DNA from 4 places in the Klebsiella sp. B345 genome. Region 4 is predicted to be linked to each of the others. Evidence: predicted binding sites of a transcription regulator. Region 4 holds the regulator's gene; each other region holds the start of a gene.
What was found. Region 4 encodes PurR, which represses purine synthesis genes. Its sites were predicted from a motif close to CANGCAAACGTTTGCNTG; they were not measured.

Region 1: the regulator PurR is predicted to act here: its motif matches at 2,521-2,538, upstream of carA (glutamine-hydrolyzing carbamoyl-phosphate synthase small subunit).
Region 2: the regulator PurR is predicted to act here: its motif matches at 1,794-1,811, upstream of ACMYSO_RS13435 (nucleobase:cation symporter-2 family protein).
Region 3: the regulator PurR is predicted to act here: its motif matches at 2,770-2,787, upstream of ACMYSO_RS19365 (nucleoside-specific channel-forming protein Tsx).

What each region holds. Positions count from the first base shown of each region.
Region 1 is NZ_CP180443.1:3,731,304-3,736,695, reverse strand. It holds gene carB (carbamoyl-phosphate synthase large subunit) at 1-1,264, opposite strand, end outside; gene carA (glutamine-hydrolyzing carbamoyl-phosphate synthase small subunit) at 1,281-2,429, opposite strand; gene dapB (4-hydroxy-tetrahydrodipicolinate reductase) at 2,887-3,708, opposite strand; gene ACMYSO_RS17570 (alanyl-tRNA editing protein) at 3,925-4,554, opposite strand; gene ACMYSO_RS17565 (LysR family transcriptional regulator) at 4,647-5,392, shown strand, end outside.
Region 2 is NZ_CP180443.1:2,847,599-2,852,990, reverse strand. It holds gene ACMYSO_RS13440 (AsmA family protein) at 1-192, opposite strand, end outside; gene ACMYSO_RS13435 (nucleobase:cation symporter-2 family protein) at 351-1,742, opposite strand; gene gltS (sodium/glutamate symporter) at 2,028-3,230, shown strand; gene glpK (glycerol kinase GlpK) at 3,390-4,898, opposite strand; gene ACMYSO_RS13420 (MIP/aquaporin family protein) at 4,920-5,392, opposite strand, start outside.
Region 3 is NZ_CP180443.1:4,123,784-4,129,175, forward strand. It holds gene ACMYSO_RS19350 (M24 family metallopeptidase) at 1-553, shown strand, start outside; gene ACMYSO_RS19355 (VOC family protein) at 632-997, shown strand; gene ACMYSO_RS19360 (helix-turn-helix transcriptional regulator) at 1,012-1,701, shown strand; gene ACMYSO_RS19365 (nucleoside-specific channel-forming protein Tsx) at 1,747-2,631, opposite strand; gene ACMYSO_RS19370 (DUF3251 domain-containing protein) at 2,923-3,465, opposite strand; gene nrdR (transcriptional regulator NrdR) at 3,614-4,063, shown strand; gene ribD (bifunctional diaminohydroxyphosphoribosylaminopyrimidine deaminase/5-amino-6-(5-phosphoribosylamino)uracil reductase RibD) at 4,067-5,170, shown strand; gene ribH (6,7-dimethyl-8-ribityllumazine synthase) at 5,305-5,392, shown strand, end outside.
Region 4 is NZ_CP180443.1:729,304-734,695, reverse strand. It holds gene cfa (cyclopropane fatty acyl phospholipid synthase) at 1-247, opposite strand, end outside; gene punC (purine nucleoside transporter PunC) at 543-1,727, opposite strand; gene punR (DNA-binding transcriptional activator PunR) at 1,839-2,750, shown strand; gene purR (HTH-type transcriptional repressor PurR) at 2,769-3,794, opposite strand; gene ACMYSO_RS03430 (YnhF family membrane protein) at 4,090-4,179, shown strand; gene ACMYSO_RS03425 (MFS transporter) at 4,342-5,392, shown strand, end outside.

The sequences.
Region 1 (5,392 bases), 2.3 Mb from region 4:
TCAGCGCTTCCGGGTCGTCGAGGCTCACTTTCGGGTCGAAACCGGTGGCGCCCACTTCGAGGCCGCGCAGCGCTTTCTGCAGAGATTCCTGCTGGGTGCGGCCAATCGCCATCACTTCACCCACGGATTTCATCTGCGTGGTCAGACGGTCGTTCGCGCCCACGAATTTTTCAAAGTTGAAGCGTGGAATTTTGGTAACGACGTAGTCGATGGACGGTTCGAACGATGCCGGGGTACGACCGCCGGTGATGTCGTTCATCAGCTCATCCAGGGTGTAACCGACCGCCAGTTTCGCCGCCACTTTGGCAATCGGGAAGCCGGTGGCTTTCGATGCCAGTGCGGAGGAGCGTGATACGCGCGGGTTCATTTCGATAACAATCAGGCGACCATCTTTCGGGTTCACCGAGAACTGAACGTTAGAGCCGCCGGTTTCCACGCCGATTTCACGCAGTACCGCCATCGAGGCGTTACGCATCACCTGATACTCTTTGTCGGTCAGGGTTTGCGCCGGCGCCACGGTGATGGAGTCACCGGTGTGAATCCCCATGGCGTCGAAGTTTTCGATGGAGCAGACGATGATGCAGTTGTCATTCTTATCGCGCACCACTTCCATTTCGTACTCTTTCCAGCCGATCAGCGATTCATCAATCAGCAGCTCGTTGGTCGGAGAGAGATCCAGACCGCGGGTACAAATTTCTTCAAACTCTTCGCGGTTGTAGGCAATGCCGCCGCCGGTACCGCCCATGGTGAAGCTCGGGCGAATGATGCACGGATAGCCCACATCGGCAGCAACGGCCAGCGCTTCTTCCATCGTGTGTGCAATACCAGAACGCGCGGTATCAAGCCCAATTTTCTTCATCGCCACATCGAAGCGACGGCGGTCTTCTGCTTTATCAATCGCATCGGCGGTGGCGCCAATCATGGTCACGCCGAATTCTTCCAGCACGCCCTGACGTTCCAGCTCCAGCGCACAGTTCAGCGCCGTCTGGCCGCCCATGGTCGGCAGAACCGCGTCCGGACGCTCTTTTTCAATGATTTTACGAACCACTTCCCAGTGAATCGGCTCAATGTAGGTCGCATCGGCCATTTCCGGGTCGGTCATGATGGTGGCCGGGTTAGAGTTCACCAGGATGACGCGGTAACCTTCTTCGCGCAGGGCTTTACAAGCCTGAGCGCCAGAGTAGTCAAATTCACAAGCCTGGCCGATAACGATCGGGCCAGCGCCAAGAATCAGGATGCTTTTTATGTCTGTACGTTTTGGCATGGCTTTTTTCTCCTGATTATTTCGCGGACTGGCGGTACTGCTCAATTAACTCGATAAAATGGTCGAACAACGGCGCGGCATCATGCGGGCCAGGGCTCGCTTCCGGGTGTCCCTGGAAGCTGAACGCCGGTTTGTCAGTGCGGTGGATGCCCTGCAGGGTACCATCGAACAGTGACTTGTGGGTCACGCGCAGGTTAGCCGGCATGGATGCTTCGTCGACCGCAAAACCGTGGTTCTGTGCGGTAATCATGACCACGTCATTATCGATATCTTTGACCGGGTGGTTGCCGCCGTGGTGGCCGAACTTCATCTTCACGGTCTTCGCTCCGCTTGCCAGCGCCAGCAGCTGATGACCGAGGCAGATGCCGAACACCGGAACGTCGGTCTCGAGGAATTTCTCAATCGCGTCGATAGCGTAATCGCACGGCGCCGGGTCACCAGGACCGTTGGACAGGAAGATCCCGTCCGGATTCATCTTCAGCACCTCTTCCGCAGAGGTTTGTGCCGGCACGACGGTCAGACGGCAGCCGCGGTCGACCAGCATGCGCAGAATGTTGCGTTTGGCACCGAAATCGTAGGCCACAACGTGGAACGGCAGTTCGCTTTCCGCTTTCGCTTCCGGCAGGTCGCCCGCCAGCGTCCAGCTTCCTTGCGTCCAGCTGTAGGTTTCTGAAGTGGTGACTTCTTTTGCCAGGTCCATGCCGTTCAGGCCCGGGAACGCTTTGGCTTTTTCCAGCGCCAGCTGTGCATCCAGGTTATCCCCTACGATGATGCAGCCGTTCTGTGCGCCCTTTTCGCGCAGCAAACGCGTCAGCTTACGGGTATCGATATCGGCAATCGCCACGATGTTATGGCGCTTCAGGTAGGAAGAGAGGTCTTCGGTATTGCGGAAGTTGCTGGCAATCAGCGGCAGGTCGCGAATAATCAGACCCTGAGCATGTACCTGAGAAGATTCTTCATCGGCGGCATTGGTGCCGACATTACCGATATGGGGATAAGTAAGAGTGACAATTTGGCGGGAATAGGAGGGATCAGTGAGGATTTCTTGATAACCGGTCATTGAAGTATTGAAAACGACTTCCCCAACCGCCGTGCCCGTTGCCCCGATGGCCCGACCGTGAAACTGGGTTCCGTCTTCCAGAACCAATAGCGCTGACTTAATCAAAACACCCTCCAGAGAATATTCACTCACTTTATTTGCATATTAATGCATATCGATAGCACGAATCAATGCAAATTTGCTTACCTATGGATTTCTGGCAAACGGCGGCATTCTGGAGAGATGTCGGGCAAAAGTCAACTTAAAGCCGATATTTTTAATCTATTTTTACGTCACTGGACACTTCGTAGTGCTTTAGCGGGCAAAAAGATCAACTAACTATGCTAAGAAAACGCTTGCGGACCAGGAAGATTGAAAAAATGCGGGTCTGAGTGTGAAAAAGTAGACCGGATGGTCAAAATTTACAATAACACAACAGAAAAAGAAGAGATAACGCAAAATTATAAAGACTTAATCAAAAATATTAATGAAACAACTAAAAATAAAAAGGGCAATAAAATATTGCCCTTTGCAATCAATTACATATTGAATGCAACAACCACATCACGATGGGTAATAAACCTTATAAACTGTTTAACTCCAGGACGTCTCGCATATCAAAAAGCCCGGTTTTCTTGCTTTTCAGCCACAATGCGGAACGAACGGCGCCATTGGCAAACGTCATCCGGCTGGAGGCTTTATGGCTGATTTCAATGCGCTCGCCGATATCGGCGAACATCGCCGTATGTTCCCCGACGATGTCACCCGCGCGCACGGTGGCAAAGCCGATGCTGCCCGGTACGCGCTCTCCGGTATAGCCTTCACGGCTGTAGACCGCACAATCCTTCAGATCCTTGTTCAGGGCACTGGCAATCGCCTCGCCCATCGCCAGCGCTGTGCCTGACGGCGCATCGACCTTGTGGCGGTGGTGAGCTTCGATAATTTCGATATCAGTATAGTCACCCATGACCTTCGCCGCTTTTTCCAACAGTTTCAGCATGACGTTAACGCCGACGCTGAAATTAGCCGCGAAAACAATGGCAATATCTTGCGCGGCATCGCGAATGGCTTGTTTTCCTGCGTCATCAAAACCCGTCGTACCAATCACCATCCCTTTCGCATGCTCGCGGCAAAACGCCAGGTGGTTTAAGGTGCCTTCCGGGCGAGTAAAATCGATCAGCACGTCAAAATCATCTTTGACTGCCGTCAGGCTGCTTTGCACCGTGACGCCCATGCGGCCTGCGCCTGCCAGTTCGCCCGCATCGCTGCCGAGCAGGGAGGAACCTTCACGCTCCAGCGCCGCGCCCAGCGCCACGCCGTCCATCTGCTGTACCGCTTGAATCAACTGGCGTCCCATCCGGCCGCCCGCGCCCGCGATGGCCACGCGGATTTGTGCATCATGCATAGCTATTCTCTTTTGTTAACTGCAAGTAAATAGTTTTCAGAGTAACCAGCCCAACGATGGGCCGCTACTCAAAAACACCGATAATTAGAAATTTATGACAAACCGCGATCGATATCAGTAAAAACTATAAGCAGGCAGGCAAAATTGCCAGACAGCGCTGGCAGGAAATACGGGGGTTTTATCGCGGAAATGGGCTGATGCGCTGCAACATTGTTGCTATTCCAGCGTGTAGTTAACGATTAACTGCCCTTTTTTCATTTTCACCTGCAGTATCGTCACCTTACCAAGTTCTGCCAGGCTGGCGACGTGCGTACCGCCACAGGGATAGCTCAGCATGTCGCCGAACCCGACCTTGCGCAGGCCATCGGCAAACGAGATCTGACGCGGTAAATTCTCTGCCTGCCAGGCTTCAACCTGCGCCAGCAGCGCGCTGGCTTCGGGCAGCGACGCCTGTGCTCCGGCATTGAAGGTGATCCGCCCTTCGCCAGGCCAGTGATGAGCCTTAATGGGCTGCCAGCCAAAGCGTTCACCGGCCTGACCAATCAGATGCCCCGCAGAATGCAGCCGGGCGTGCAGGTGCCTTTCGGCAGCATTCACCCGAATGGCGACCTCCCCCAGGGGCAGCGGCTGCGAAACAATATGCACAATGTCATCGCCGCGTGCGCTAACGCTCTCGACAAGAGTATCGCCGATCCAGCCGCGATCGGCCGGTTGTCCGCCGCCCTGCGGGTGAAACAGGGTCTGATCCAAGGTGATGGCGTAGCGGCCATCGGCTTCAGGCTGGCAGTTCACTACCTGTGCGCGCCCTTCGGTCGCATCGCTGGTGTAATAAAGACGTTCAGTCATGGTTGTCCTCCTCTCTGTCAGGACAGTATATTGATATTACGCATGACGATAATCCTGTCATCCATCAATGGACCTTTGCCTGATGAGCACAAATGAATCTTAGTTTACTGTCCGACCTTGCCCTGTTTGTGCAGATTGTCGACCACGGCAGCTTCTCCGCCGTCGCCCGGCTCAACGGGGTAACCCCATCGGCGATCAGCCGCAGCGTCACGCGGCTTGAACATGAGATGGGTTGCAAACTGCTGCAACGCAGTACGCGTAAATTACGCCTGAGCGATGCCGGGGAATCTGTCTATAGCCACGCACTGGACATGCTGGCGTCCGCCCGTCAGGCGATGGACTCCGCCAGCAGTACCCAGCAGGTAGCGCAGGGCAAGCTCACGCTCAGCGTGCCCAAAGCCGTCGGCCGTTTCGTGATCCATCCGCTGATGACCGAGTTTCTCGACCGCTATCCGGAAGTGGATGTCTGCCTGAGGCTCGAAGACCGCTATCTGGATTTGATTGATGATGGTATCGATCTGGCGCTGCGCATTACCCATACGCCTTCTCCAGGGCTGCATGGCAAGCCGTTAATGCCGGTGACGCACATTATCTGCGCCACTCCAGACTACTTACGCCAGTATGGTACGCCGCAGACGCCGGCCGACCTGCGCAACCACAGCTGTATTAGCCTCGGTGAAACGCCGGCCGACTCACGCTGGAAATTCCGTCTGGCGGGAAAAACGGACACCATTCAGACTCACGGACGCTACGCCGCCAACCACACTGCGGTACGTCTTGACGCGGTGAAGCAACATCTGGGGATCGGCAGCCTGCCGTTGTTTACCGCCCGCGAAGC
Region 2 (5,392 bases), 2.1 Mb from region 4:
CAGTTGCAGATGCAGCGGTGAAGAGAAGTCGTGATCCATCTCGTCAAAGGAGACCTGCCAGCCGGTGCCGTCACTCAGCCAGGCGCTGGCCTGACGCGCGCCCCAATGGGTCTGCAGCAGGAACCAGGCGGCGACGATCGCGACCAGCAGGGCGGTCAGCAGCCAGAGCAGTAACTTTCCAGGCAATTTCATGGTCTTACATCCTGAGCGAGGCACATAAGGCTGTTATGCCCGAATTATGCGCAATCCTCAAGACAGGAATTGTGTAATCAGATGATGTGAGGCTACCGCAGGGGTCATACGCAGGTATGCCCCGGCCGCCGAATGCGACCGGGGAAGTTAAGGCAGGATCAGTTTTTCTCTGGTGGGAAGACCAGGTTCAGGACAATCGCCGTAATACCGCCGGCAGCAATCCCGGAGGAGAGCAGGTTCTTCAGCCAGTCAGGGGCGAACTGCAAAATCAGCGGCTGCTGGGACACGCCGAGCCCGACGGCCAGCGACAGGGCGATAATCAGGATCGCACGACGGTTCAGTGGCTCGCGGGAGACGATACGCACGCCGGACGCGGCGATGGTACCGAACATAACCAGCGTGGCGCCGCCCAGCACCGGCTCAGGAATGTGCTGAACAAAGCCGCTGACCGCCGGGAACAGGCCAAGCACGATCAGCATCAGCGCCACCACAAAACCGACATAGCGGCTGGCTACACCAGTCAGCTGAATAACGCCATTATTCTGGCCAAAACAGGAGTTCGGGAAGGTGTTGAAGACGGCAGAAACAAAGGAGTTCAGGCCGTTCGCCAGCACACCGCCTTTCAGGCGTTTCATATACAGCGGGCCGGAAACCGGCTGCTCGGAAACGTCGGAGGTCGCGGTGATGTCGCCGATGGTTTCCAGCGAGGTGATCATAAACACCAGCATTAGCGGCAGCAGCAGGCTCCAGTCAATGCCGAGGCCGTAGTAGAGCGGCGTTGGAACCATGATCAGGCTGTCGTTGGCCGGAGCGGCATTGGCCGGCAGCATATCGAGCAGCCAGGCTGCCAGATAGCCCGCCGCCATGGCAATGACCAGCGACGCAATGCGCAGGTACGGGTTGCGCTGACGGTTAAGAATAATAATCAGCGCCAGCACGATGCCCGCCAGCAGCAGGTTTTTCGGCGCGCCAAAAGTATGGTCCGCCATGGCCGCGTAGCCGCCGCCAATTGAGGTCAGGCCGACCTGAATCAGCGACAGGCCGATAATCATCACCACTACGCCGGAGACCAGCGGGGTGATCACTCGCCGGGCCAGGTGCAGCACGCGGGAAATGACCATTTCTGTGCAGCTTGCCAGCATCAGGGTGCCGAACAGCGCCGCCATCATCGTTGGCACGTCGGCGCCGCCGGTTTTTAGCGCGGTTCCGCCCATAATCAGCGGGGCGACGAAGTTAAAACTGGTGCCCTGGATGGAGAGCAGACCGGAGCCGACCGGGCCCCAGGCTTTAATCTGGATGATGGATGCCACGCCGGAAGCGAACAGCGACATGCTGATGATGTGCTGGGTATCCTGAGCCGGAAGGCCCAGCGCCTGGCAGATGAGTAACGCCGGTGTGATGACCGCGACAAACATTGCCAGCAGGTGCTGAAAGGCGGCAAACAGGGTTTGTGGTAAAGGCGGGCGGTCTTCGAGACGGTAGATTAATTCGCTGGTTGTTTTCGACGCAACCGGTTGCGCAACTTCTGACTCGGCGGTATTAACGGACATCACAAGCATTCCCAAAGTATCAAAGCGGGAATTTTATCGGACTGTAGTACAAAAGCAAACGTTTGCCACTCTTTGGCGGGAAATTTTTATACAAAAAACCAGACAGGAAATTTTATTAACATTTTGTATGCTTGATCGCATCAATATCAAAACAAACTATCTTTTCCTGTTATTTGCTACGTGCTTTTGCTTAAAATCTGGCTCCGATTTCTCAAGACGAGAATATATCGACACCGGGAATACCGTCGCGTGTGAATGAATCATGCGCAAATAAGGAGCTTTTTTATGTTTCACCTCGATACCTTATCGACGCTCGTTGCCGCAACCTTGGTGCTGCTTCTGGGCAGACAACTTGTCCAGAAAGTCCCCTTCCTGAAGAAATACACTATCCCTGAACCTGTTGCAGGCGGCCTGCTGGTGGCGCTGGCGCTGCTGGTGCTGAAAAAAAGCATGGGTTGGGAAATCGACTTTGATATGAGCCTGAAAGACCCGCTGATGCTGGCGTTCTTTGCGACTATCGGGCTTAACGCTAACCTGGCCAGCCTGCGGGCAGGCGGTAAAGTTCTGGGGACGTTTCTGATTGTGGTGGTGGGTCTGCTGCTGCTGCAAAATGCTCTCGGCATTGGCATGGCGAAGCTGCTGGGCCTGGACCCGCTGATGGGCCTGCTGGCCGGTTCGATCACCCTCTCCGGCGGCCACGGTACCGGCGCGGCGTGGAGTAAGTTGTTTGTTGAACGTTACGGTTTTGCCAACGCCACCGAAGTGGCAATGGCCTGCGCCACCTTCGGTCTGGTGCTGGGCGGCCTGATTGGCGGCCCGGTCGCGCGTTATCTGGTTAAACACTCCTCTTCTCCGGACGGAACGCCGGACGATCAGCTGGCGCCTACCGCGTTTGAAAAGCCTGAGATGGGCCGAATGATCACCTCGCTGGTGCTGATCGAGAGCATTGCCTTAATCGCAATCTGTCTGACGCTCGGGAAGGTGGTTGCGCAACTGCTGATGGGAACGGTGCTGGAATTGCCGACCTTTGTCTGCGTGTTGTTTATCGGCGTGATCCTCAGCAACGGTCTGGCGCTGGCGGGCTTCTATCGCGTGTTTGACCGGGCGGTATCGATCCTGGGTAACGTCAGCCTGTCGCTGTTCCTCGCCATGGCGCTGATGAGCCTGAAGCTGTGGGAGCTGGCTTCGCTGGCGCTGCCGATGCTTGCCATCCTGGCGGTGCAGGCGGTGGCGATGGCGCTGTATTCGATTTTCGTCACCTACCGCATGATGGGCAAAAACTATGATGCCGCGGTGCTGGCTGCCGGTCACTGTGGCTTTGGTCTCGGCGCAACGCCGACGGCGATTGCCAATATGCAGGCGATTACCGACCGCTTTGGCCCGTCGCATATGGCGTTTCTGGTGGTGCCGATGGTGGGGGCGTTCTTTATCGATATTGTGAACGCGTTGGTGATTAAGCTGTATCTGCTGTTGCCGATCTTTGGCTAAATCCCTGTCGTCTTTCAGGCCACAGGTGCGTTGACTACGTTTGCTTATCCCGGTCACATAGTTATCTATGTGACCGGGATTGTGATCGGGATTGCCAGGTAAAGATCCGTGCCGGCCTGTAGCCCCGGTCAGCGTCGCGCCACCGGGGACTGGGGGAACTTACTCTTCGTGCTCTTCCCACGCCAGGGCGCGTTTCACCGCTTTTTTCCAGCCGCTGTAGCGGAAGTTACGCTCGGTGGTTTCGATCCCCGGGCGGAATTCGCGTTCAATAACGGCTTTCTCCTGCAGCTCATCCAGATTTTGCCAGAAGCCAACGGCCAGGCCTGCCAGATAAGCGGCGCCCAACGCGGTGACTTCACGGACTTCCGGGCGTTCTACGCGGGTACCCAGGATGTCTGACTGGAACTGCATCAGGAAATTGTTAGCGACAGCACCACCGTCGACACGCAGCGCGTGCAGACGAATACCAGAGTCCGCCTGCATCGCTTCCAGCACATCACGTGTCTGATAGGCAATAGATTCCAGGGTTGCACGGATAATGTGGTTGGCATTCACCCCGCGGGTCAGGCCGAAGATCGCGCCGCGTGCATACGGGTCCCAGTATGGTGCGCCGAGGCCGGTAAACGCCGGGACGACATACACCCCGTTGGTATCTTTCACCTTGGTGGCGAAATATTCGGAATCGAACGCGTCGTTAATCAGTTTCATTTCGTCGCGCAGCCACTGAATAGAGGCACCGGCCATAAACACCGCGCCTTCCAGCGCATAGTTCACTTCACCACGCGGACCGCAGGCGATGGTGGTCAGCAGGCCGTGAGTCGACGCCACCGCTTTCTCACCGGTATTCATCAGCATAAAGCAGCCGGTACCGTAGGTGTTCTTCGCCATCCCCTCTTTAACGCACAGCTGGCCGAACAGTGCCGCCTGCTGGTCGCCCGCGATGCCGGCGATAGGAATACGCGTACCGCCTTTACCACCGATGTTGGTCTGACCGTACACTTCGGAAGACTTGCGTACTTCCGGCAGCATGGCGCGCGGAATATCCAGCGCGTCGAGCATCTTATCGTCCCAGTCCAGATCGTTAATATTGAACAGCATGGTACGCGAGGCGTTGGTGTAGTCGGTCACGTGGACGCGGCCCTGGGTCATTTTCCATACCAGCCAGGTATCCACGGTGCCAAACAGCAGCTCGCCGCGTTTTGCGCGCTCACGTGAACCTTCAATGTGGTCCAGAATCCATTTTACTTTGGTCCCGGAGAAGTACGGGTCAACCACCAGGCCGGTGGCCTGACGGATGTACTCTTCCATCCCGTCACGCTTCAGTTGCTCACAGATCTCGGCGGTACGACGGCACTGCCAGACGATCGCGTTATAAATCGGCTTGCCCGTTTCGCGTTCCCACACAATGGCGGTTTCGCGTTGGTTGGTGATGCCGATAGCGGCAATCTCATCGGAGCTAATATCGGCTTTCGCCAGTACTTCAACCAGCGTGGAGCTTTGGGAAGCCCAGATCTCCATCGGGTCGTGCTCAACCCAGCCTGGTCGCGGATAAATTTGTTCAAATTCGCGCTGCGATACGCTGACGATATTGGCATCATGATCCATCACAACGGCCCGGGAGCTGGTGGTGCCCTGGTCGAGCGCAACGATATATTTTTTGTCGGTCATAGTATGTGTCCCGTAGTCAGATTACAGCGAAGCGTTGTGTTGCGTTGTAGAGGAGGTCTCTTTCTCTTCCTCGACGCAGGTGTCGCATGGCAGATGGCGGCCAATCAGCTTGCGGTAGCTGAACGCGCCCAGTGCGGCGCCCACCACCGGCGCGCACAGCGGCACCAGGAAATAAGGGATATCTTTGCCGCCGGTAAAGGCGACGTCACCCCAGCCGGCGAGCCAGGCGAACGTTTTTGGCCCCAGGTCACGTGCCGGGTTCATGGCAAAACCAGTCAGCGGCCCCATTGATGCGCCGATGACGGCGATTAACAGACCAATCAACAGCGGTGCCAGCGGGCCACGCGGTATACCGTTGCCATCGTCGGTCAGCGCCAGAATCACGCCCATCAGGATAGCGGTAATCACCATTTCTACCGCGAATGCCTGCACAAAATTGATATGTGGGTTCGGGTAAGTGGAGAAGATACCGGCCAGCTCAAGACTTTCGACGC
Region 3 (5,392 bases), 1.9 Mb from region 4:
CCTAAGCAGCCGCGCCGCCTACGTGGTGAGCGACGACTCTGAGCTGGCACCGGAAGTAGCTGACTATCTTGAGGTGGTGGCGAAGCCCTATTTCAACGCGGTGGTCAGCTGGCTGGAGAATTTACGCATCGGGATGCGCGGCGGCGAGATGTACGCGCTGATCGAGAGTGTACTGCCGAAGGCGGACTATCACTGGCATCTGAACCCCGGGCATCTGGTGGCGGACGAAGAGTGGCTGTGCTCACCTATCGGGCCTGATTCCAACGCCTGCATCCGCAGCGGTATGCTGCTGCAAATCGATATTATTCCCTCACGGGCGGGGTATGCCGGCGCCAGCATCGAAGACACCGTGGCGGTGGCCGATAAGTCGCTGCGCGACGCACTGGCGCAAGATTGGCCGCAGCTGTGGCAGCGAATTGTCACCCGGCGCGCCTGGGTCTGCCAGCAGTTAGGGATAGAGCTACCGGAAGAAGTCCTGCCGTTTTCCAATACCGTCGGCTATCTGCGCCCGTGGTTGCTGGATCGCACCCGCGCGCTGGTGTGTACAGCGTAGTTAAACACTCCTGACAGTATGCTGTCAGGAGGCCTGTCATACACTCCTTCTGAACCCACACAATGGACAGGAGGATGTATGAACAACGTAATTAACTGGTTTGAAATTCCGGTCGCCGACATGGATCGTGCCGTGGCGTTTTACGAACCGGTGATGCAGGTGACGCTGAAACGGGAAAATATGGACTGTGCTCAACTGGCCGTATTCCCTTATCAGGATCCGGCTCCTGGCGGCGCGCTGGCAAAGTTTGACGGTGTTAAACCTGCCGATCAAGGCTGCATTATCTATCTGCATACTGGCGATCTGGCGGCGACGCTCGACCGGGTAAGCTCTGCGGGAGGGCACTGTGTTTTTGGCCCGCTGCAGCTGGCGGACGATATCGGGACGATTGCCCTGTTTATCGATAGCGAGGGGAATCGAATTGGCCTGCACCAACCAGCATAAATGAGATAACGCTTATGAGCCGACGCGCCGACCGTCTTTTTCAAATCGTCCAGATCCTGCGGGGGAGAAGATTAACCACCGCCGGGCTGCTGGCCGAGCGGCTCGGCGTATCGGAACGCACGATTTACCGCGATATTCGCGACCTGTCGCTCTCCGGCGTCCCGGTTGAGGGAGAGGCCGGCAGCGGCTATCGGCTGCTGGCGGGTTATGATTTGCCGCCGCTGATGTTGACGACCCAGGAGTCGGAGGCGCTGGTCGCGGCGATTAGGCTGCTGCAAACCTGGGGCGGCGTTTCGATGTCCCAGGCGCTGGAGTCGGCGCAGGAAAAAGTGCTGGCCATACTGCCGGCGGAGAGCCGACGCCAGGCGGAGCTGTCGCGCCTGTTCGCCCCGGACTTTGGTTCGCAGGGCTACACCAAAGAGCAGTTTGATCTGGTGCACCGGGCAGTCTCCGGCCAGCAGGTATTGGATCTGCACTATCGGGATGAAGGCGGAAAGGTATCACAGCGTGAAGTGCTGCCGCTGGGGCTTTTTTTCTGGGGAGAGCGCTGGCTGCTGGTGAGCTGGTGCGAATTGCGCGTCGATTATCGCTGTTTTCGCCTCGACCGATGCCTGAATATTGTGGCAACCGGGCGCCATTTTAGCGAACGGGCTGACCGTTCATTGAGTGATTTCTTGCGTAAGGTAAAGTGTGAGGAGCGCTAAGACTATGCAATCCCCGGCGTTGCCGCCGGGGAAAATCAGCAGCGATTAGAAGTTGTAGCCGACAACAAAGTAACCACCCCAACCGGTGGAACGGACATTGAAGTCGCCGTCGCCGAAGTTCAGCTTCGCGTCATCCGCCCACTGACCACCGTTGTGCCAGTAACGAGCAACCACCGAGTAGTGCCAGTGCGCATAGTTCAGCGCCAGGATGTGGCTGGACGCGATGGAGTTGCTGGTGCGCGCGTGCTTGCCGTTCATATCGTAGAAGTTGTCATCGCCCAGATCGGAACCCCAGTCAAAGTTGGTGAAGCCGATGTAGCTCAGGGAACCGCCCCACAGGTCGGTCAGCGGAACAAAGTATTTCACTTTGAAACGGTAGCCATCCCACTCGTTTTCGTTGGAAGCTCCGTAGTTCTGCCACTGATATTTCGCATAGACGTTCAGGGACAGGCTCATCGGCAGGCCGGTATCGATATCGGTACCCAGACCCATATACCAGGTGCTCTGCTCCTGAGAATCGTTACGCCCCATATCGTAGATATAGTTGTTCGCGAAATACCACTCTTTGAACGGGCCGAAGCTGAGGTCGGTGTTGGTCAGCTTGTCGATAGAGAAACGCGGTTCGATTTCCATAAACAGCGGGGAACCGTTGTTCCAGATACCTTTCGCGGTGCTGTTACCGCCAAAGAATACCGGTGCATCGATATAACCGTAGAAATCAAACCAGTCTTTTTTGGCGAACGCTTCGTATTCCAGGTAGGTATCGTTACGGATCTGCGGTCCAAAACGGGTGTGGTAGCTGCCCACCACGTTCACACTCTGGTGCCACCAATCGGACAGGTACTGAGGTTTGTCGTTTTCTGCCGCGCCAGCAGTGAAAGATGCGGAGAGCGCCAGGACCGCGCTTGCTGCCAGTAATGTTTTTTTCATAATGATGCCACTGTTTAAATTAAGCCAAAAGGCGTTAAGAACGTTGCCGAAGCGTTTCTAAATATTTCGTATTTCTGTGGCGTCTATTATAGAAATCATTGCTCACAAAAATATGTGTTGTTTCACATAAAGTAAACATACGTAATCGATTGCGTTCACGATTCTATGCATTTACTGACAAAATGCCACTGAAATTCATCAATGGCGTCAATTTTTACTGAACTGTTCGCAAAAATTGTAAATGGATTTTCGGCGGTGAAAACGGGTGTCAAAGACACCCGATGGGAGAGGTTATTGCGGGGTGGCGGGCTGGATGTCGTGAATACGCAGGAAACCGAGCTGTTCCGGGGAGATGCCGTTCAGGCGCAGCGGAATATCCACATCGCTGGGGGCCAGAATGCTGGCAGGGGCGCTGATCAGCTGCTCCTGCACGTTTACTTCCTGATAACTCTGGGTGGTGCCGGTAATCTGCCCGGAAGCGACGGTGGCGCTAAACGCCGGAAGCGGATCGTTGGATTCACCCTGAATACGTAAGGTCAGTCGGGTGCCGTTGGCATCGGCGGCGATATCCCGCAGCGACATGCGTAACGTGCCGATCTGGCTCTCGAGCCGCGCCGGGGTTTTGGCACCAGGCAGAAGATAGACGCCGCTGCTGGATTTCGCATTCAGGGAATTTTGCTGGGTAATTTTCACTGTTTGCTGATTCAGTTGGGTCATCTCTTTGCTCAGCGTGCTCACGCTTTGATTCATCTGTCGGACTTCACTTTGCTGCGCGCAGGCGCTGAGCGTGAACAATGTCGTCAGTATCGCCAGCTTCAAATAACGTCTTGTCATAATAAGGGATTCCGTCAAAAGGGGATAACTCATGGTAGATCGTCTCTGATAACCAACCATAGATCCTTTATCTCAAAAGCTCTTTCTTTGTAGTCGGGTCACTTCGCGGTAAACTGTCTTTCAGTTTAACTTCATATCAGGACGCGCCATGCATTGCCCATTCTGTTTCGCCGTAGATACCAAAGTGATCGACTCCCGCCTGGTGGGAGAGGGCTCCTCTGTGCGTCGTCGTCGGCAGTGCCTGGTTTGTAACGAACGTTTTACGACGTTTGAGGTGGCAGAGCTGGTAATGCCGCGGGTGGTCAAGAGCGACGAGGTGCGGGAACCTTTCAATGAGGATAAGCTGCGCAGCGGAATGCTGAAAGCGCTGGAAAAACGCCCGGTTAGCGCCGACGACGTAGAAATGGCGCTTAACCATATCAAAACGCACCTGCGCGGCACCGGTGAACGCGAAGTACCCAGCAAGATGATCGGCAACCTGGTGATGGAACAGCTGAAAAAGCTCGATAAAGTCGCCTATATCCGCTTTGCTTCGGTCTATCGTAGCTTCGAAGACATCAAAGAATTTGGCGAAGAGATCGCCCGCTTACAGGATTAAGTCATGCATGACGAAATGTACATGGCGCGCGCACTGAAGCTGGCGCAGCGCGGGCGTTTTACCACCCACCCCAATCCTAACGTCGGCTGTGTGATCGTCAAAAACGGCGAAATCGTCGGCGAAGGTTTTCACTATCGAGCCGGCGAGCCGCATGCGGAAGTACATGCGCTGCGAATGGCCGGTGAGCAAGCCCGAGGCGCTACCGCCTACGTGACGCTGGAACCATGCAGCCATCATGGCCGCACGCCGCCGTGCTGTGACGCGCTGATCGCCGCTGGCGTGACCCGCGTTGTGGCCGCCATGCAGGATCCTAACCCGCAGGTGGCGGGACGCGGCCTGTACCGTTTGCAGCAAGAAGGTATCGACGTCAGCCATGGCCTGATGATGAACGAGGCCGAAGCGCTGAATAAAGGCTTTCTGAAGCGGATGCGCACCGGTTTCCCGTATGTACAGCTCAAAATGGGTGCTTCGCTGGATGGCCGTACCGCCATGGCCAGCGGAGAAAGCCAGTGGATCACCTCACCACAGGCGCGCCGCGACGTGCAGCGTCTGCGCGCGCAGAGCCACGCCATTCTGACCAGCAGCGCCACCGTGCTGGCAGACGACCCGGCAATGACCGTGCGTTGGGAATCGCTGGACTCCGATACTCAGGCGCTGTATCCGCAGGGCAATCTGCGTCAGCCGCTGCGTATCGTTATCGACAGCCATAATCGCGTGACCCCGCAGCACCGCATCGTGCAGCAGCCGGGCGAAACGCTGTTTGCCCGCACTCAGGCCGACGATCGCGTGTGGCCGGAAAACGTGCGTACGCTGCAGGTACCGGAGCACAATGGCCATCTTGATCTGGTGCTGTTGATGATGCAACTGGGCAAGCAGCAGGTGAACAGTATCTGGGTGGAAGCCGGCCCGACCCTCGCCGGGGCGCTATTACAGGCAGGTGTGGTGGACGAGCTTATCGTTTATATTGCGCCTAAACTGTTAGGCAATGCGGCGCGTGGATTATGTGCGCTGCCGGGGCTTGAGAAACTACAGGATGCCCCCCATTTCAAATTCAATGAGATACGCCATGTCGGCCCGGATGTGTGCCTGCATTTAGTGAATGCCTGATTCAGGGTAGGCGTGTTGCGACGCAACATCATTCCTCTGCCAGCGACCGCGAGGCAGTTTGAAGGATGAAGTGTATAAATTATTATGATAGAATCCGCCCCCCTTGCGGGGCCATATGAACCCGAAGGAAGAGTATGAACATTATTGAAGCTAACGTTGCTACCCCGGACGCTCGCGTCGCCATCACCATTGCGCGTTTCAACAACTTTATCAATGACAGCC
Region 4 (5,392 bases):
CGGCGCGCAGCACACGATGGAAGAATATATCCAGACGCTCGCAATCCCACCAGCCGTCCATATAACTCTCGCCGAGTCCTAGTGAACCTTCTTGCAAAACACGTTTAAAGAAAAGCGGGTTTTTAATCTGCAAATCGGAGGGAGCGGAACCATTAATTTCAATGCCCGCGCGACCGAGTAACTCGGCTACAATTCGGTACCAGTCGTCGTTTGGTACGCTTACTTCTTCTATACACGATGAACTCATAGCTTCTCCATCACGCCCAAGTGATCAGAACCTTAAAACAGCGTAGACGCTTTTTTGGCTTTGTGAGAAATCTCACGGAATATCCGTGAAGCTGCTATCCGACGTAGAACAGAGGAAGGGCGATAACCCTTGCCGAAAGGCCATCCATGGTGAAACGAGACGCATCCTGCTCCCGTTAAAAACAATTAAAGGTCTATTTATGTGATGCCGGATCCAGTATAGGCTGCTGAAATCCGGCTTTCAATAAAAACCTCTTAGCATGCTAATTACTGGGCCAAAGCATGCTTATAACAGGTCAGGCGTGAGATGAGCCTACCGTCAGGTAGGCGTTCTGGCGTTGCATGAGGTAGCCAATCCCGGCCAGCACGATAGAAACCAGCATCACGCTGGTGGTGGTCAGCAGCGGTGTTGCGATCAGCGCGGATACCAGCAGGCTGGTCAGGAAGCACAGCCCGAGCTGCAGGGTGTTCTGCAGCGCGGCGGCGCGGCCGGTAGCCTGTGGGAATGGTTTCAGTGCCTGGGCGACGACGATCGGGTATATCCCGCCGTTAACAATCGCCATCACGCAGAATGGAATCATCACGCCGACGATGGAAGCATTTTCAAGTCGCCCGACCATCCAGGTGGCAGCAACGCTGACGGCGAACACCACCAGTAGCCACGGCAGCAATTGCTGGCCCTGCCATTTCTGCAGCGCTGCGCGGCAGCCATAACCCCCAATCAGGAAAGCAATGGTTTGTGGCACGTAGCTCAGCCCGATAGCCGTTGGACCATAACCCATGTCATGCAGAATAAACGGCGAGCCGGTCAGCCAGGCAAAGAAGCTGGCAGAGCAGGCGGCGTAGATCAGCACGTTACCGCTGTATTCACGTGAGCGCAGCAGCGTCAGGAAGGTCAGTTTCTTCTGGGCATCGCCGGCTGGTTTATGCACCGGCTTCAGGCGCAGGGTCGGGACCATCAGCAGCAGGGCGATGGCGAAAAGGGTGGCAAAAATCGCCTGCCATTCCAGATGGTTAAGCAGCCAGCTGCCGAGCAGCGGCGCCAGCGCCGGCGATAATCCCACCAGCGGCATGATGGTGGCGAAAATACGGTTTGTTTTCTGGGCTGGATAATAGTCCGTCACCATCGCCTGCCAGGTGACCGCAGCGGCACAAACGCCGATGGCCTGAATAAAGCGCAGGACCAGCATCAGCGTCGCGTCGCGGACCCACAGCATCCCCAGACAGCTGATGGCGAAGATCGCGAGGCCGCTCAGCAGAATCGGTTTACGCCCGTAACGGTCAGAGAGTGGGCCCCAGAACAGTTGTCCGATAGCGAAGCCGGCGAGGAACAGGCTCAGGCTGGCGCTGACCGAGGCCGCGGAGGTGTTGAGGTCGTGTTGAATCGCGGCGAAGGCCGGTAGGTACATATCGGTGGCCAGGAAACCCAACACGCTGAGTCCCGCCAGCCAAACTAAAAATCCTTTCCCAGGTTGTTGCATAACATTCTCTTCTGCTGATGCCGGTATAATGCCGCAGAGTGTAGGGAGTGCATTCTGGCTTGTGAAACGCTAATATTTGCTACATGCATTCAAAAATTTTGTAGGCAGAATATGTGGTCTGAATACTCGCTGGAAGTTGTTGATGCTGTCGCCCGCAACGGCAGCTTTAGTGCAGCAGCGCAGGAACTCCATCGCGTCCCTTCCGCTATCAGCTACACCGTCCGTCAGCTGGAAGAGTGGCTGGCAGTTCCGCTGTTCGAACGTCGCCATCGCGATGTCGAATTAACCCCGGCCGGGGTCTGGTTTTTACAGGAAGGGCGCTCTGTTATCAAAAAAATGCAGATCACCCGCCAGCAGTGCCAGCAGATAGCCAATGGCTGGCGCGGCCAGCTGTCGATTGCCGTCGATGACATCGTCAAACCGGCGCGGATGCGCCAGATGATTGTCGATTTTTATCGTCACTTTTCCGATGTTGAACTGATTGTCTTTCAGGAAGTGTTCAACGGCGTCTGGGATGCGCTGGCGGATGGCCGCGTGGAGCTGGCGATTGGGGCGACGCGTTCGATTCCGGTGGGGGGGCGCTACGCCTTTCGCGATATGGGCATGCTGAACTGGCACTGCGTGGTAGCCAGCCATCATCCACTGGCGCAGATGACCAGCCCGCTGAGTGATGATGAGTTGCGCAACTGGCCCTCTTTGGTCAGAGAAGATACCTCCCGGTCATTACCCAAGCGCACGACCTGGCTGTTGGATAACCAAAAGCGCGTGGTGGTGCCCGACTGGGAATCCTCAGCCACCTGCCTGTCTGCCGGGCTTTGCGTAGGGATGGTACCGACGCACTTTGCCCGTCCGTGGATCGACCGTGGAGAATGGACCGCCCTTGAGCTGGAAAATCCGTTTCCGGATGCGGCGTGCTGCCTGACCTGGCAACAGAGCGATGCATCGCCTGCGCTGCTGTGGATGCTGGATTATCTCGGTGATAGTGAAACGTTAAACCGGGAATGGTTGCGGGCGCCGGAATAACCGGCGCCGGGGAGGGGACTAGCGGCGGTAATCGACAAACGGACCGTCAACGACGGAACGACGCTCCACCAGACGCGGGTGAACCTCGATAGACTGGGACTCTTCACGCTTGTTGACGATGCGATCCATCAGCATATTAAACGCGGCTTCGCCGAGGGAGTCTTTCGGCTGATGAATCGTGGTCAGCGCCGGGCTGAAGTAGCGGGCGTTGCGCACGTTATCATAGCCGATCAGCGAAATATCCTGCGGCACTCGCAGCCCCATTTCATCTGCCGCGCAAATAGCGCCCATCGCCATGATGTCGCCGCCGCAGAAGACTGCCGTCGGACGGTGCGGTTGGTTCAGGATATGCTGCATCGCGCGATAGCCGGACTCTGGTTCGAAGTCACCCTGTTCAATCCAGTTTTCCGGTACAGAAATCTGGGCCTCTTCCATGGCTTTCATAAAGCCCGCCAGTCGTCCGGCACCGGTGTTTCGTTCGAGCGGGCCAGGGATCACGCCAATTTCGCGATGGCCACGTTCCACCAGATAACGACCGGCCATATAGCCGCCTTCAAAGGCGTTATCGATGACTGAATCAGTAAAGTCGGCCTTGGACTCACCCCAGTCCATTACCACCATCGGAATATGGCGGTACTCTTCGAGCATGCTCAGCACCGATTCCGGATACTCGGAGCACATGACCAGCAGGCCGTCGACGCGCTTTTGCGCCATCATAGACAGGTAGGCCTGCTGTTTTTCGAGATCGTTCCACGCATTACCCAGAATCAGGGTATAGCCTTTCTGGAAGCAGCTTTTTTCAACAGCTTCGATAATTTCAGCAAAATAGGCCGCTTCGCTGCTGGTCGCCAGCAGACCAATCGATTTGGTGTGATTAACCTTCAGGCTTCGCGCGACGGCACTGGGTGAGTAGTGCAGTTCTTTGATTGCTGCCCAGACCGCATTGCGGGTCTCTTCCGCGACGAAACGGGTTTTGTTAATAACATGTGATACTGTTGTAGTGGAAACGTTTGCGCGCTTCGCTACATCTTTAATAGTTGCCATTACTTCTCACTCCAGACCTTGACCTGAACGTCTGATAATCGGTACGTAAACGTTTGCCTAAACACACCCTGAATACAATGTTCAACATTGCATCACGTCGGGAAAACGACACAGAACGACAGGAAGGGGTCAATGGCCGATACGCTTTCAAATTAGCGTGGGATTTTGTCCGATCTTGCGGCAAAGGGGAAGAGCAAAAATGTGTATCACCCTAAATCCTGGAAGATTTTTATGCGATATTGTGCAAAAATGAGCAAGCTCACTTTTCGTGTGGGGAAAACAGGGGGAAAAATTGATGGATACAGATTTAAAATTTTCGCTGACAACAACGATTATTGTTCTAGGTCTAATCGTTGCCGCCGGGCTGACCGCAGTTCTGCACTAATTTTCCCGGGGGAGAGGTCACTTTCCCCCCGTTCCCGCCATTATTATCATTTTCGCAAAAATCTTTTGCCATTTCGTTTACTTTTGTTTTTCTGTGATTGATGTCATGCTTTTGACTTCTGATGAGATACCGTCGCCGATGACGGTCTGCTGGAGTCATGCAATGAAAATCAACTTTCCCCTGCTCGCGCTGGCGATAGGCGCATTTGGTATTGGTACGACGGAGTTTTCCCCGATGGGATTATTGCCGGTCATTGCCAAAGGCGTCGACGTGTCTATTCCGGCTGCGGGAATGCTGATCAGCGCCTATGCGATCGGTGTGATGGTAGGTGCGCCGCTGATGACGCTGCTGCTGTCTCATCGCGCGCGAAGAAACGCGCTCATTTTCCTGATGGCTATCTTTACCCTCGGTAACGTCCTCTCTTCCATGGCGCCGGATTACACCACGCTGCTGATTTCACGCATTATTACCAGCCTTAACCATGGTGCTTTCTTCGGCCTCGGTTCGGTGGTGGCCGCCAGCGTCGTTCCGAAAGACAAGCAGGCCAGCGCGGTTGCCACCATGTTTATGGGGCTGACGATCGCCAATATCGGCGGCGTGCCGGCGGCGACCTGGCTTGGTGAGACGATCGGCTGGCGGATGTCGTTCCTCGCCACTGCAGGGCTGGGAGTGGTGGCGATGGTCAGCCTGTGGTTCTCTCTGCCTAAAGGCAGTGTCGGCGAACGTCCGAATGTTAAACAGGAGCTGTCGGTGCTGGTGCGCCCGCAGGTGCTTTCCGCCTTGTTGACCACGGTGCTTGGGGCGGGGGCTATGTTCACGCTCTATACCTACATTTCTCCGGTGCTGCATACCATTACCCATGCTTCGCCGCTTTTTGTCACCGCGATGCTGGTGTTGATTGGCGTGGGCTTCTCGCTTGGCAACTATCTGGGCGGCAAATTTGCCGACCGTTCCGTATCGGGGACGCTGAAGGGCTTTCTGCTGCTATTGATGGTGATTATGCTGGCGATTCCGTTACTGGCGCAGACGCAGCTGGGAGCCGCTATCAGTATGGTGGTGTGGGGAGCTGCAACCTTTGCGGTGGTACCGCCGTTACAGATGCGGGTGATGCGTGTGGCGCATGAGGCACCGGGTCTCTCTTCGTCGGTCAACATTGGGGCATTTAATCTGGGTAATGCGCTGGGGGCGGCAGCCGGTGGGGCGGTGATTTCAG